Linked DNA regions of Colwellia sp. M166. The protein of the gene in region 2 binds, or shares a complex with, the protein of the main gene of each other region. Links are inferred from orthologs where the notes say so. Each region holds a gene or a part of one and is shown on either strand. Other genes may lie near its edges.

The links.
Region 1: the proteins of accA (region 2) and accD are in contact, whole or in part, in a solved structure (PDB 8UXZ), measured with the Escherichia coli proteins. The link is inferred for Colwellia sp. M166 from one-to-one orthologs.

What each region holds. Positions count from the first base shown.
Region 1 is NZ_CP040755.1:1,362,878-1,365,964, forward strand. What follows is about bases 1-2,755. They hold accD (acetyl-CoA carboxylase, carboxyltransferase subunit beta), read right to left. Parts: upstream 1,930-2,755; coding sequence 1,072-1,929; downstream 1-1,071. Other genes in these bases: folC (bifunctional tetrahydrofolate synthase/dihydrofolate synthase), read right to left, coding at 1-1,061; truA (tRNA pseudouridine(38-40) synthase TruA), read right to left, coding at 2,087-2,755. In the rest of the region: more of truA, read right to left, coding at 2,756-2,869; FGD67_RS06145 (FimV/HubP family polar landmark protein), read right to left, coding at 3,003-3,087.
Region 2 is NZ_CP040755.1:138,020-141,309, reverse strand. Bases 333-3,290 are described here. They hold accA (acetyl-CoA carboxylase carboxyl transferase subunit alpha), read right to left. Parts: upstream 2,311-3,290; coding sequence 1,354-2,310; downstream 333-1,353. Other genes in these bases: dnaE (DNA polymerase III subunit alpha), read right to left, coding at 2,363-3,290; tilS (tRNA lysidine(34) synthetase TilS), read right to left, coding at 333-1,261. Outside these bases: more of tilS, read right to left, coding at 1-332. UniProt on the Escherichia coli protein: Component of the acetyl coenzyme A carboxylase (ACC) complex. First, biotin carboxylase catalyzes the carboxylation of biotin on its carrier protein (BCCP) and then the CO(2) group is transferred by the carboxyltransferase to acetyl-CoA to form malonyl-CoA.

The DNA.
Region 1 (3,087 bases), 1.2 Mb from region 2 along the record:
TCAGCTAAAAGCGCTGACACGGTATTGCTAATGTCTTTATCAACAAGCATCCCTAACACTGCATGCACTTTAGGATAGTTTAGCTCACGCAACTTTTTCGCTAAGTATCGTGCCGCTTGTGGGTTATGACCAACATCTAAAATAATATCACCGTCAAGCGTGAACCTCTCCATTCTTCCGGCTACTTTAGTTTCGGCGATAATCTGATTTAAAAACTGGCTAGTGAGCAATAAGCTGAGTTTATCCGCCAAAAGCTCTAGCACCATAATAGCCGTTACGACATTATCTTGTGGAATGTGGCAAGTACTTAGCGCCGAGAAATTATTTTTATCACTAGACCAAGACCAACTAGCGTTGTCATCAGCCAACTTAGTTGTAAAACTTTGCTCACGAAAAAATGCCTTAGCGGCAATATTATCAGCGTGAACTGCTAATGATTTAGGCGGCGTTACATCGCCAATAACCACAGGCGTATTACTTCGCATAATGCCTGCTTTCTCAAAGCCAATAGCCTCTCGCGTATCACCTAAAAATGCCTGATGATCTAAGTCAATAGTGGTAATTACCGCAATATCAGCGTCAATAATATTGGTTGCATCTAAGCGTCCACCCAAACCAACCTCTAGAATAATAACATCAGGTTGTTCAGCCATTAACACAAGCAAGGCCGCTAACGTTGTGTATTCATAATACGTTAACGTAATATCACCACGGGCGCTTTCTATGGTTTCAAAGGCACTAACTAAGGCATTATCATCAACCTCACAACGGTTAATCCGCAAACGCTCATTAAAGCGCTCAATATGAGGTGAAGAATAAACCGAACAGGTTAGGCTCTGGGCTAAAAAAGCATTTTCTAAAAATGCACAGGTTGTACCTTTACCGTTGGTGCCGGCCACGGTTATCACTGTTGAGTGCGTAAAATCAATATTGAGTTTTTTTGCTACAGTATTGATACGTGCTAAGCCAAGATCAATTTCGACTGAGTGAATACTTTCTAAATAAGAAAGCCATTCAGTAAGATTGCTCTTAAATGAATGGCCTTTAATCATTTTTGACATGAGTTTACCGTTATGGTGCTGGGCTATCTTGTCCCATAAACTTTGCAAGCATACGCGCTAAAGTGCTACGCATTTCACGACGATCAACAATTAAGTCTATCGCGCCTTTTTCTTTCAAGAACTCACTGCGCTGAAAACCTTCAGGTAACTTTTCACGCACGGTTTGTTCGATAACACGTGGGCCAGCAAAACCAATCAAAGCTTTAGGCTCAGCAACATTAATATCACCTAACATTGCTAAACTGGCCGAAACGCCACCCATAGTTGGATCAGTTAATACTGAGACGTATGGTAGGCCTTTTTCACTCATTTTTGCTAACGCGGCACTGGTTTTTGCCATTTGCATTAATGAAAATAGCGCTTCTTGCATGCGTGCACCACCACTGGCTGAAAAGCATACAAACGGTATATTATGTTCTAAGCAATATTCAACGCCTTTAACAAAACGAGCACCAACAACCGAAGCCATAGAGCCACCTAAAAAAGCAAACTCAAATGCTGCAACGACGATCGGTTGCCCATGAAGTTCACCTCTCATAACGACTAAAGCATCCTTCTCACCGGTACTTTTTTGTGCTGCAGAAATACGATCTTTATAACGTTTAGAGTCTTTAAACTTAAGAATGTCTTGTGCTTCAAACTCTTCACCTAACTCGACACGCTCGCCTTGATCAAGAAAACCATCAATACGTTTACGCGCAGAAATTCGCATATGATGATCACACTTTGGACAAACCGACATTTGTCGGTCTAACTCAATTTTATATAGAACCGCGTTACAGCTAGTACACTTACTCCAAACACCTTCCGGAATATTTCTTTTTTGTGTCGACTTTGCTTTCGGGAGAATTTTTTCAATCCAGCTCATAATATATTTTTTGCCTATGCACGAGAAATTCAATAATTGTTCAAAATACAACCATTAAATATAAAATTTTACTATTCACATATATAACTTTGAATTAGACCATAGAACACCTATACAATTATAGGAAAAACTGGTCTGTTTTCTTTGTTATCACTGATTATAGTAGAAACAATGGTCCTGGGCTACGCTTTGGAATAGCAAACTCTTCAGGGTAATCAACATCAACAAAGTACAATCCAGCTGACGGCGCTGTTATACCCGCAACACAACGATTTTTTGCCTCTAGTACTTCATCAATCCAACTCACTGGTTTTAGTTCGTGACCAACCTTCATCAAACTACCGGCAATATTTCTTACCATATGATGTAAAAACGCATTACCTTTGACATCAATAATAACAAACTCACCTTGGCGAGAAACATTACAATGATATAACGTACGTATCGGGGAATGCGATTGACAATGCACGGTTCTAAACGAGGTAAAGTCATGACGGCCAACTAAATATTGTGCAGCTTGGTGCATTAAATTTTCATTAAGCGGGTAATGGCAAAAGCTGATACCTGAACTTAAAATAGCCGAGCGTAAACGACTGTTATTAATAATATAACGATAACGCCTAGCGGTTGCGCTAAAGCGCGCATGAAAGTCTTCATTGACCTCTTTCACCCATGATACCGCAATGTCTTTCGGTAAATTAGTATTAACTCCTAACGTCCATGCCACATCTTTTCGCACTTTATCTGTTTCAAAATGAACAACCTGATTAGTCGCATTAACACCGGTATCTGTTCGACCTGCGCATACCACCTCAATTGGCTCATTGGCTATTTTAGATAACGCCTTTTCTAGTGACTCTTGCACACTGATAACGTTCTTTTGTCTTTGCCAACCATAGTAATTACTACCGTCGTATTCTATGCCTAAAGCGTAACGCATTTTATCCTCCACTGCTAAGGTGATGGCATTATCCATTATTTTAAGCTTTTTTACCAAGCGACTATTAAATAATAATAAAAATGCATTAAAAAGGCGGCAATTTGCCGCCTTTTTTAATAAAGCTTAAAGTGAACTACTTTATATTATCTAATAATTGTTGAGCATCAAATTGTTGCTGCGCATCGCCTTGTTTAACAACATCAAGGAGAATAACTTCG
Region 2 (3,290 bases):
TGAAAGGTAGTCTTTTTCTTTGCCATGGTGGTATAGCAAGCTCTTGTAAAACCTTTTTTAATGAGCGTGAGTGTTGGCGATATTCAGGTAAGCATGTCGGGTTATTATGGCCGAAGCGAATCGTCACTAATTGCCTAACGTTAGGTTGCTTGATAGCTGTTTGCCAAGTAGTGTCAGTGTTACTAGTATTTGAGTTTGTCGATATACTCACGGCTCCTAATTGATCAGGAAGTGCAACACTCACTGATGGCTCAGTCGCTAAGGTATCTACATCAATGGTATGCTGCCATGACGAAATATCTTGATAAATATGAGTCAAATACAGCTCATGCTGAAACCTTCTTAAACAACAATTAGCGAGTTGAATAACCGGCGATTTATCATTATTGGCATTAAGCTGCTGACATATTTGTGCCAATTGCTGCCCTGTGGGCATTAACAGCTGATGATTCGCTAAAAAATGGCGTAAAAGATTTTTCAGTCGAGCTTCGCTAAGGCTATTAAGCTTAACAATCGATAGTTTGTCTGGCGCTGTCTGGCATACTGTTAAATCCTGCTCTGCCAATTCATTCAGTAACTGTTGCGCTTCAAAACAATGCCGAGCACTGCGTGCAATGGTTTTATTGATACTTGGCCAACGCTCAGATAATGCGGGGATAATTTGATGACGTAAAAAGTTACGATCGTAGTGTTCGTCAGTATTAGACTCATCTTCAATCCAACTCAGCTCATGTTGTTGTGCGTAAGAAAGGATTTCGTCACGTGACACAGATAACAAGGGACGCAGTAAATTATGCTGCGCTAACACTGAATTTTCAGGCATTGCTGATAAGCCTTTTAGACCAGAGCCGCGCTTTAATGCTAATAAAAAAGTTTCTGTTTGGTCATTAAGATGATGGCCGGTAACAATAAACGCCGGCTCAATACTTGCCTGTATTAGCACTTGATAACGGGCATCGCGCGCTATCGCTTCTAAGCTTTGTTGCGGTTGTTTTTTTAGCTGTAATTTGCGAGTAATTAACGGTAAAGAATACCGATCACATTGTTGTTGCGCAAAGGCTTGCCATGAATCGGCATTTGGACTTAAACCATGGTTGACATGGCAGACAACAATGTTATTTGATAACTGTTCTCGCTGTTTTAGTGTTGCTAGTGCAACGAGCAACACTTGTGAATCAACACCACCGCTATAAGCTATAATAATTTTTTTCTCTGGCGCGCTGTTAAAGCACTTTACCAGAGCTGATTCAATAGTATTCACAGAGTTTAAAAATATCGCCAAAGAGTGTTATTAAGCAAAGCTATAAGAAGCCAAAAGTAAAAAACGACCTTAATAGGTCGCTTAATATAAAATTAACAATAACCGAATGACATTAATTTATCATAGCGGCTTTCAATTAACTCTTCACTTGAAAGCTTATCAAGTTCAGCAAGATCAGATTTTAAGGCTTGCTTAAGATATGCCGCCATTTGATCCATATCGCGATGCGCGCCACCTAAAGGCTCTTCAATCACACTATCAATAAGACCGAGTTCTTTAATACGTTTGGCGGTAATACCCATAGCTTCAGCTGCTGTTGGTGCTTTTTCGGCAGTTTTCCATAAAATAGAGGCACAACCTTCAGGGGAGATCACTGAATAAGTAGAATATTCAAGCATATTGACTTTGTCACCAACACCAATAGCTAAAGCGCCACCAGAGCCACCCTCACCAATAACAGTACAAATAATCGGCACATTCAAACGTGACATGACTTTTAAGTTCATGGCAATCGCTTCACTTTGACCACGCTCTTCAGCACCAATACCAGGATAGGCTCCAGGCGTGTCGATGAAAGTAATAATTGGCATTTTAAAACGCTCTGCCATTTTCATTAGGCGTAGAGCTTTACGATAGCCCTCAGGACGAGGCATACCAAAGTTGCGCTTAACCTTTTCATTAGTAGAACGACCTTTTTGATGACCTATAATCATCACAGGACGACCATCTAAACGTGCTGTACCGCCAACAATTGCTCTATCATCAGCATAAGCTCTATCACCTGCCAATTCATCGAATTCAGTAAAAATACGAGGCAAATAATCTAACGTGTATGGACGCTGAGGATGACGGGCAACACGCGCAGTTTGCCATGGATCTAAGCCAGAGAAAATCTTTTTAGTTAGCTCATTATTTTTCTCTCGTAACTGAGAAATTTGCTCTTCTAAATCAAGATCTAGTTCTTGGCCATTGTTGACCAATTGTAATTCTTCAATTTTCGCTTCAAGTTCCGCAATTGGAAGCTCAAAATCTAAAAAATTTAATGACATATGATTACTCTTACCTATGTTGTCTCTGAATAACGTTATTAATAAACGCTACCTATTTAAATTTTAACTCGACTTGCTCTTCACCCAACAGGGTTTTCAAATCGTATAATAGCTGGTCGCTTGGCGATACACGCCACTGTACCCCTAACTCTAGCATACCTTGCGCCTCATCTCTTTGATAAAAAACGCGAACGGGGCAAATCCCTTCTTTATAAGGTGTTAACACCTCCGTAAATCGTTCGATAAAACGCCCCGAAAGCTGATTTTTATCAATTTGCAAATCCAATGATGCGACATAATTTTCGCGAGCATCAGCAATGGTCATAATATCTCGGGCAGTCATTGTAATACCACCAGAGTAATCATCAAAGCTGACCTGTCCGCTACAGACCAAAATAGCATCAGAAATCAGCAATTCTGCAAATCTATCATAGTCATCTGGGAATAATCGTATATCCATTCGAGCACTTTTATCATCAAGTGTCACTAACGCCCAACGACGACCACGTTTATTCACTAACACCCGCACAGCTAAGACTAAGCCCACAGCTACGGTAGTTTTATCTTTATTTGTCGGCTGTAAACTTCCTAAACGCCCTGTTGCATAGCGCCTAATTTCACTTAAATAGCGGTTAATTGGATGACCGGTTAAATATAATCCTAAAGTTTCTTTTTCACCATCAAGCCATTTGGGCTCTGGCCACATAGGGACATCTTTAAAGGCTTGGCGGTTATCTTCAGGCTCTTCATTGATCAAACCAAATAAATCATTTTGCCCAATCGCTTGTGCTTTGGCATGTTGCTCGGCCGCTTTTAATGCTTCAGGCAAGGATTCAAATAATGCGGCACGATGAGGACCTGCTGCCGTTTTCGGGCCAAGTGCATCCATAGCGCCGGCTTTAATGAGTTTTTCTAGAACACGTTTATTGGTTTTCTTGGTATCGACACGGGCACAAAAATCAAATAAATCAACAAATTCA